DNA from 4 places in the Shinella sp. HY16 genome. Region 1 is predicted to be linked to each of the others. Evidence: predicted binding sites of a transcription regulator. Region 1 holds the regulator's gene; each other region holds the start of a gene.
What was found. Region 1 encodes LexA, which represses DNA repair genes until DNA is damaged. Its sites were predicted from a motif close to TGTTCNNNNTGTGTTCNG; they were not measured.
Positions count from the first base shown of each region.

Region 2: the regulator LexA is predicted to act here: its motif matches at 1,511-1,528, upstream of K0P03_RS33970 (ImuA family protein).
Region 3: the regulator LexA is predicted to act here: its motif matches at 997-1,014, upstream of K0P03_RS34710 (LexA family protein).
Region 4: the regulator LexA is predicted to act here: its motif matches at 618-635, upstream of K0P03_RS19955 (YifB family Mg chelatase-like AAA ATPase).

Region 1 is NZ_JAHYXL010000001.1:1,780,640-1,782,839, reverse strand. Features, by position in the region: gene K0P03_RS09105 (ComEC/Rec2 family competence protein) at 1-749, shown strand, start outside; gene lexA (transcriptional repressor LexA) at 743-1,468, opposite strand; gene K0P03_RS09095 (molybdopterin molybdotransferase MoeA) at 1,567-2,200, opposite strand, start outside.
Region 2 is NZ_JAHYXL010000008.1:93,473-95,672, forward strand. Features, by position in the region: gene K0P03_RS33965 (Y-family DNA polymerase) at 1-613, opposite strand, end outside; gene K0P03_RS33970 (ImuA family protein) at 534-1,286, opposite strand; gene K0P03_RS33975 (SOS response-associated peptidase family protein) at 1,529-2,200, shown strand, end outside.
Region 3 is NZ_JAHYXL010000009.1:101,288-103,487, reverse strand. Features, by position in the region: gene K0P03_RS34720 (hypothetical protein) at 1-488, shown strand, start outside; gene K0P03_RS34715 (hypothetical protein) at 523-870, opposite strand; gene K0P03_RS34710 (LexA family protein) at 1,046-1,477, shown strand; gene K0P03_RS34705 (Y-family DNA polymerase) at 1,474-2,200, shown strand, end outside.
Region 4 is NZ_JAHYXL010000001.1:4,067,159-4,069,358, forward strand. Features, by position in the region: gene gshB (glutathione synthase) at 1-505, shown strand, start outside; gene K0P03_RS19955 (YifB family Mg chelatase-like AAA ATPase) at 769-2,200, shown strand, end outside.

The sequences.
Region 1 (2,200 bases):
TTGGTGGCGGGCTTGTCTGCATCCTGCGCACGCGGCTGCGCCATGCGGGAACGCTGCTTGTCGGGATCGGCCTCGCCATCGCCTGCTTTCCGGCTGGAGGTGCCACGCCGGAAGTGCTGGTGTCCGAGGATGGCCGCCTCGTTGCCATCCTTCGCGGCGAAACCGTCGCCACAAACCGGGCAAGACCGCCAGACTTCATCTATTCGCAGTGGCGGCGCGCCCTTCGGCTCGGCGAACTTGTAAAACCGGAGATCCGCAGAAGCGCCGGCTTGACCCTTGAAGAAGCCGTCAGCACCACGGGTGCTGCAGAAAGCCGAAACAAGCCCCGGCGCAGGGCCGACCGGCAGAAGGCGAGGGACGCCATGGCGTCCGCGCTCGCGGAGGCCCGGGCCGGCAATGGCTTCGTCTGCGAGGCAAAGGCATTCTGTGCCGCCGTCTCGCCAAGCGGCTGGCGGATCGTGACCCTCGACGACGTCGCCTTCCTGGGCACGGCCTGCGACGCTGCCGACCTCGTCGTCGTGTCCCTGGCCCTGCGGCTCAAGGCTTGCCGCTCGGGTGCGCGCCTGGTGACGGCGCGTCACCTGAGGCGAACCGGCGCCCTCGAAATCCACCCGGACGCCGAAGGCCTATCCAACATCTTTTCAGTTGCGCAGGTCACACCAGCCGTGGAAAGTCTCGACCGGCCCTGGGCCCGCCACCGCAGCTACGACTGGCGCACAGGCAGTTTCGATCCGCCGGGCGATCAGTGATAGCGGCGAATGAGGCCAACCAGCTTGCCCTGGATTTTTACCCGGTCCGGCCCGAAGATGCGGGTCTCGTAGGCGGGGTTTGCCGCTTCGAGCGCGATCGACGCGCCCTTGCGGCGGAAGCGCTTCAGCGTGGCTTCCTCGTCGTCGACAAGCGCCACGATGATTTCGCCGGGATTGGCGCTGCTCGCCGTGCGGATGATCACCGTGTCGCCATCGAGAATGCCGGCCTCGATCATCGAATCGCCCTTGACCTCCAGCGCATAGTGATCGCCGTTGCCGATCATCTCGGCTGGAACGGTGATGTCATGGGTGTTGTTCTGGATGGCGGAGATCGGCACGCCGGCAGCGATGCGGCCCATGACAGGAACGGAGACGGATGAGGAAACCTCGGCCATGGGCGTGCGCTGCGGCGGGGCGGCGACGGGAGCGGGGGGCTGCTTGCCGCGACTGCCCTCGATGACGGCAGGTGAAAAGCCGCGGCGCGGCTGCAGGCTCTGGGTATAGGCTTCGGGAAGCTTTATCACCTCGAGCGCGCGGGCCCGGTTCGGCAGGCGCCGGATGAAGCCGCGTTCCTCCAGCGCCGTGATGAGGCGGTGGATGCCCGATTTCGACGCGAGATCCAGCGCGTCCTTCATCTCGTCGAAGGAGGGAGGAATACCGGACTCCTTCATCCGTTCATGAATGAACAGGAGAAGTTCCTGTTGTTTCCGCGTGAGCATGGCCCCTCCACCGAGAATCGAGTGAAACAAATCCAGAACAGACACTATCTGTTCCATATGTGTTCTGCAAGGGGCTGCTGAAACAATAATAGTACTGTTCAGGCGGATGGTTCGCGCAGGAGAAGCACTGTACAGGGCGCGCCTGCAGGGGCCGCCGGAGCGTGGGGTGCGCGGACGAGAAGGCCCTCGGATGCGGCGAAGGCCTTCATCATGGAGGAATCCTGCTTGTCGAGGGGCGTGACGAGCAGGTCTCCGGCGGGGTCGCGGGCAATGCGTGCGCGAACATAGTCCTGCCGGTGGTCGTTCTCCTTGAGCGGCACGGCGGCGATGGCCGGACGTTCGCGGTTTTCCGCGGGAAGGCGGGCGAGGCGGCGCACGAGGGGAACGAGGAAGAGGTGCGAGCAGACGAGACTCGAAACAGGGTTGCCGGGCAGGCCCACGACGTGCACGTCGCCGAGGTGGCCGACCATCAGGGGTTTGCCGGGGCGCATGGCGATGCGCCAGAAATCGAGGTCCATGCCGGCTTCGCCGAGCACGGGCTGCACAAGGTCGAAATCCCCGACGGAGGCGCCGCCGAGCGTGACGAGCGCGTCGATACCGAGCGACAGCGCGTGGCGCACGGCGTTCAGAATCGCGTCCTTGTCGTCGCCGACGATACCGAGGTCGATCACCTCCGCGCCTGCCGCGCGGGCGAGCGCGGCGACGCCGTAGGTGTTGGATGCAATGATCTGG
Region 2 (2,200 bases), on a different contig from region 1:
TCGCCGACAACTGGCCGATGGTCTGGAAGCCGAGTGTCCTCAGATCACCAACGACCTGGTCGGGAAGGCGCAGCAGGGAAATCGGCAGACGATCGACAGCGCGGGCCGTTTCGCCCACCGGCACGACAACGGTTTCGCGTTCAATCGCGCGGGCGCAGGCGTGCGCCGCGCCCCAGGTGTCGGCGATGGCGACGCGGGCGGTGAGGGATTTGGCGCGAAACCGGTTCGCGGTGGCGGTCAGCATGATCTGCTCGCCGCCCTGCAGGTGGTCGGCGCCCTCCGTATCCATGACGATCCCGTCAGGGAGATCCATTGCGACGATCGGAGAATATTGTGCCAGCGCCCAAAGCGTGATGCGTTCCAGCGCCGCTGCGTCGGCCGCCGGATCGGCGTCGACAAGCATCAGGTCGCGGAAGAGCGCCTGTGCTTTCGCCGCCGGCATGCCCAACTTCACACCAACCTTCCGCGCTGCCGGATCGGCGGCCGCAACCCAGCGCCGGGAACCGCTCCGTGCGATGACGGCGATCGGCTGCTCAGCCGGCAGCGAGGGATCGGCCCGTCTGATCCTGTCGGTCGGCAGGTCCGGTAGATAGATCGATACGACCCGAGGCATCACAGGCTCCAACGATAAACTCAGCGCACTCGCCCGCTTTCACGCGCATCAATTCCAACAGCCAGTTTGCCCGACCGACGGTGGCGACTGGCAGCTCCTCCGAGGGGAGGACGCTCACCCGCCATCTGGTGGTCGAGGCGGTCGGCTGGCCAAAGTCGGAGGCTTCCGTCGGCCGACGCCAGCGCCGGACGACGATCGCCATCGCCCCGGTCTTTTCAGCGGCGAGCTGCAGCCGGCGGCTTGCCACCATCGGCAACCGCACCAACTCGGCGACAACGGCGCCCAGCCCGCCATAAGCCAGCGCCTGCTCGGCATTCGCGAGGACATCCTCCTCCTTGTCGCTTTCGACGAAATAGACGCGGTCGGGATGAAGCCCCGCCTGCGCAAGCGCCGGGAAAAACAGATCGGGCCGAGTCAGACACCAGACGATCGGCCCCGCCGTGCGGGCGGCGATGCCGGCGACGAACAGCGCGGCCGCGGTGCCATCGACGGCTCCGGTTCCGCCGCCCGAAACTTCATGAAGCGCGCCGTAGGCAAGCCCGCCGCCCGGAAGCGCCGCGTCGATCGCCGCCACCTGAAACGGCAACGAACCAGCCTTCCGCGACGCAGGGCTCTCCAGAGAGGCAATGCGTTCGCGCAGGTCGGTTATCACCCTGTTTCGGGCAGCATTCATCGTTCACGGACTCCAAGGCGTTCGTGTTGGCAAGCGACGTCATGTCGTTTCGGGTGCATTTGTTCTGTATCTGTTCCTCTCTCGAAAAAGAGTCAAGCCACCCGAAAATAGGAAAATTGTCTCCGATTTTTTCAGCAAGGGATTTTTGCTTGCGAATCATCGAGATGACGGCTCCCCCGGGACCGCAAAAAAGATTCGTCCCAATACGGCTAGAAGCGGCCAATTGTTCCTAATTTGTTCTTGTGGAGCGTTCGAGGACCAAACTGGACCGGAGGCTGGATTTGTCCCGGCTATATGCAACTTCGCGCACGGCTGAAGAGATTGTCGAGCATTTCGGCGTCGACGTCTCCTCGGTGACGAGCGTTCCCCCGGAGACCGTCGAGGGCACGCCCGGCCTGATCGTGCTCGAGAAGGATGGCCTCCGGCTCCTGAAATCCCTGACCTGGGGCTTTCCTCGTCAAACCGGGGAGATGCGCCATAGCGGAGAACCGCCAGGCCGCATCGGTCTTGTCGCAGATCTCACGAACCCGCTCTGGGATCGCATCATTGTCGATCAGAGATATCGGTGCCTGATACCGCTGACGCATTTTGCCAATCCTGATGGGGCCAAGGGCTCGAAGACGAGGACATGGTTCTCCCTCCGGCGTCAGCCATTGATGGCCTGGGCCGGTATCTGCCGCAACACGCCCGAGTTCGGACCGGTGTTCGCCGGCCTGACAATGGACGCGAACGACAGGATCAGACCGTTGAACGATCGGATGCCGCTCCTGTTGAAGCTGGAAGAATACGATCGATGGCTGCATGGATCGATTGAGGACGTCATCGCGTTCCAGTTTTGCGAGCCTCCTTCATCGGATGATTTCGAGGTTCTGCAAACACGAGATCGATGGCAGAGCGGCACGCCGCCTTCCAAG
Region 3 (2,200 bases), on a different contig from region 1:
TGAGCACGAAGATCCGCAAAGCTTGGAAGGAACGGCACGCTGCCCGTATACAGGCAGAAGAAAAGTTCTTCTCTGGTCGAGAAAAAACGGATGCTGTCCTGCAGCTCGCTTATGAGCAGAGCTTCGGATCTCACGCAACAGTGCCAGAGATTAAGGCATTGCTAAACCACCCTACCGACGCAGTGGGCGTTGCTCGGGCACGCGCAAAAGCCGGGCCGCATATAATTTGGACGGGAACATGGTTTGTGATGCGTAGCAAGGTGTCCAACGGCTGGAGATTGTTCCTTTACGCCGCGTGGGTGCTGATTCCGGGTGCAGTTGGTGTCGCAACCTTGACCTATGCTGTACCCGCACTTTTGTACGCGCAGTACCTGATCGGCTTCCTGCTCTTGGCCGAGACGGCTGTCTTGTTTGCAGCATGTTTTCTGAATTTTCGGGACTTCGACAATTATGCTGCCGCTCGTCGCTTAACTAAGAGCAAACCTTGAAGCTCGCCAACTGGATGCCACAGCAAGGCATATATCAGTGAAGCGAAGGTGCTGGCTCCTGCAGCAGCTTTACCATCTGCCTTACGACCGTTCGCAGCTTCCTCCAGTCGCGTAGATCGCCTTCGTTCACGCGCTCTTGGATTGCGGTCAGGATCCATCCGACGCAGGCGATATCGTCTGCAGCGCGATACTCGTCCGATCGATGAAAGCAAGCGATGATGCGAGGGCGCGCGCCTTCCTCAGTCTTCGGAATCTTCGAGACCAGGTCCTGCGCTTCTCGATAGGCCCTTGCCACACGCTTGAGATCGTCCGGCCCAGCTTGGGTAATCATGCCGACGGTCCACATCAGGGTATTTGAAAGGTGCTCCACTTCGTCAGTCATGGTGATCCTCGTCCTCTCCACTGTGACAGCGCCTCCAAAAGCTACCACCATGCAGACACTCGCGTTAGCTGCAGATCTGCAGATTAGGATCGCGTAATTTTCTATCTTGATTTTTGATGCCCCCTGTGTTCCCTGTTTGTTCCTTTCGCTACCAGTCGTGAAAGGATCGAATTGAATGCTCGCCGGCCTGAAAATCGAGGCAGAAATCTATGTGCCTCTCATGCTCCACGGGTTATGCGCCGGCTTTCCATCACCCGCAGATGACTACGTCGAAGAGTCCATCGACCTTACCAAGCTCCTGATCCGGAACCCGCCGGCAACCTTCCTGTGGAAGGTCGACGGCAATTCGATGCGAGACGCCGGGATCTTCCATGGGGATCTGATCGTGGTCGACCGAAGCGTGCGGCCGGTCGATGGCGATATCGTCGTGGCGACCGTGCACGGCGAGCGATCATTGAAGCGGCTGCGCATGACGGGTGGTCGTCCGCGGCTGATGTTTGAGAATTCGGACATGCCGCTGTTCGACCTTCCGGAGATCGCGGAAGTCGAGATCTGGGGTGTCGCACTTTGCAACGTCCACTGGCTGCGACCGAGGAAGAAGGGATGACCTCATTCGCGCTGATTGACGGCAACTCATTCTATTGCTCCTGCGAGCGCGTCTTTGACCCTGCTATCGCAAAGCGGCCGGTGATTGTTCTGTCCAACAACGACGGATGCGCCGTTGCCAGAACGGCGGAGGCCAAGGCGCTCGGCATTGGTATGGGCGAACCCTACTTCAAGATCCGCGATCTCTGTCGTGACAATAATGTGGCGGTCTACTCCAGCAACTACACCCTTTATGGCGACATGAGCGCCAGGCTGAATGCGATCTATCGGCAATGGTCTCCGGATGTTGAGGTCTATTCAATCGATGAAAGCTTTTTGGATATGACCGACATCAGGCCCGCCGATCGCGTCGCCTTCGGACGCGATCTTCGGTCCACGGTTCAGCAATGGACCGGGATCCCGACCTGTGTCGGCATTGGCCCGAGCAAGACACTGGCGAAGTTCGCAAACCACGTTGCAAAGAAGAACCCGGAGCTTGGCAGCGTCTGCGACCTGACAGATGCAGCCGTTAGGCAACGCTGGCTCGATTGCGTCGAGGTTGGGGAGGTTTGGGGCGTCGGATCGGCATCAGAGCGAAAACTATTCGGCCTGGGCATTGAGACGGCCGGCGACCTGGCTCGCGTTGATGCGCGGCTTGCCCGCAATCTCCTGAGCGTGGTGGGCGAGAGGACTGTTCTGGAGCTGCAGGGCATTTCATGCCTGCCGCTTGAAGACGTGCCGCCAC
Region 4 (2,200 bases), 2.3 Mb from region 1:
CGAAATCCGCCGTTTCCGTGAAGAGATGGGCGACATGATCCTGAAGCCGCTCTATGGCAATGGCGGCGCCGGCGTCTTCCATTCTACCAAGGACGACCGCAATCTCTCCTCGCTGCTCGAGATGTTCGGCCAGATGTTCCGCGAACCCTTCATCGCCCAGCAGTACCTGCCGGACGTACGCAAGGGCGACAAGCGCATCCTGCTCGTCGATGGCGAGCCGGTCGGTGCCATCAACCGCGTGCCTGCCGAACACGACGCCCGCTCCAACATGCATGCCGGCGGCCGGCCGGAGCCGACGGAGCTGACGGCGCGCGAAAAGGAGATTTGCGCCCGGATCGGCCCGGCGCTGCGCGAGCGCGGCTTCCTCTTCGTCGGCATCGACGTCATCGGCGACTATATGACAGAGATCAACGTGACCTCTCCGACAGGCATCCGGGAGGTGCGGAAGTTCGGCGGCGCAGACATCTCCGCCCTGCTTTGGGACGCCATCGAGAGCAAGCGCTGAGCCGCTTGCCACCCGCGGCAAGGACCGTTGCGGGGCGTTCCGTTTGCGAACGTCCCGCCTTCGTTCCGTCCTTGCAACCGAGTACAACCAGTGCGCGGAAAATTCCCTCGCAAGTTCTATAATTGTTCTTGTTTCATTCCGGATTCCATGCCAGATTTGCGCCTGCAACCAGAAGGGGTTGCGGCAATCGTTTTCGGCGAAAACGTGTCGCGGTGCCTTGCGCGAAATGAAGCGCGGCGCGGCGGGAGCGGGCGGGGGCAATCATGGTGGCGCGGGTCGGTACGATTGCATTTCAGGGCATCGAGGGTGTGCCCGTCGATGTGCAGGTCATGGTCGCACCCGGCAAGGTGGGCATGCAGATCGTCGGCCTGCCGGACAAGGCGGTTGCCGAAAGCCGCGAGCGGGTGCAGGCCGCCCTGCACGCGTCGGGCCTCTCGTTGCCGCCGAAGCGCGTGACGGTCAATCTCGCTCCGGCGGATCTGCCGAAGGAAGGCAGCCACTACGACCTTTCCATCGCGCTCGGCCTCATGATGGCGCTCGGTGCCGTGCCGGGGGATGCGCTGGAGGACTACGTCGTCATCGGCGAGCTGAACCTCGATGGCACGATCGCCGCGGTCGCCGGAGCGCTGCCGGCGGCCATGGGGGCGAATGCGCTCGGCAAGGGATTGATCTGCCCCGCGGAAAACGGTGCGGAAGCCGCCTGGGCCGGCGGCGATCTCGACATCCTGGCGCCGCGCAGCCTCATTGCACTCGCCAACCATTTCAAGGGCACGCAGGTCCTGTCCCGGCCGGCGCCCGCCATCCGTACGGCAGCGGCGGGCCTGCCGGATCTTGCCGATATCCGTGGGCAGGAGAGTGCCAAGCGGGCGCTGGAGGTCGCGGCGGCGGGAAACCACAACCTCTTGATGGTCGGCCCGCCGGGCTCGGGAAAATCCATGCTCGCCGCGCGCCTTGCCGCCATCCTGCCGCCGCTCTCGCCGCGCGAGCTGCTGGAGGTCTCGATGATCCATTCCATCGCCGGCCAGCTTTCCGGCGGTCGGCTGTCGGATCGTCGGCCCTTTCGTGCACCGCACCATTCCGCCACCATGGCCGCGCTGGTCGGCGGCGGATCGCGGGCAAGGCCCGGCGAGGTGTCGCTCGCCCATAATGGTGTGCTCTTCCTCGACGAACTGCCGGAATTCTCGCCGCAGGCGCTCGATGCCCTGCGCCAGCCGCTCGAAACGGGGGAGTGCATCATTGCCCGGGCAAACCATCGGGTGAGCTACCCTGCCGCCATGCAGCTCGTCGCGGCGATGAACCCCTGCCGCTGTGGCATGGCGGGTGAACCCGGCCGCAGCTGCGCCCGCGGTCCGCGCTGCATGAGCGACTATCAGGCCCGCATTTCCGGTCCGCTGATGGACCGTATCGACATCCGCATCGACGTGCCGGCCGTTTCGGCGACGGACCTCATCCGCCCCATGGCTGCCGAGGCCAGCGAGACCGTCGCCCGCCGCGTTGCCCGTGCCCGCGTCCTGCAGGTCGATCGTTTTGCCCGGCTCGGCATGGCCTCCGTCACCAGCAATGCGCGTGCTTCGACCGCGCTCGTCGAAAAGGTGGCGGAGCCCGATCCCGGTGGCCTCCAGCTCTTGCGCGATGCCGCGGAAAAGATGCATTTTTCCGCGCGTGGCTATCACCGCATCCTCAAGGTCGCCCGCA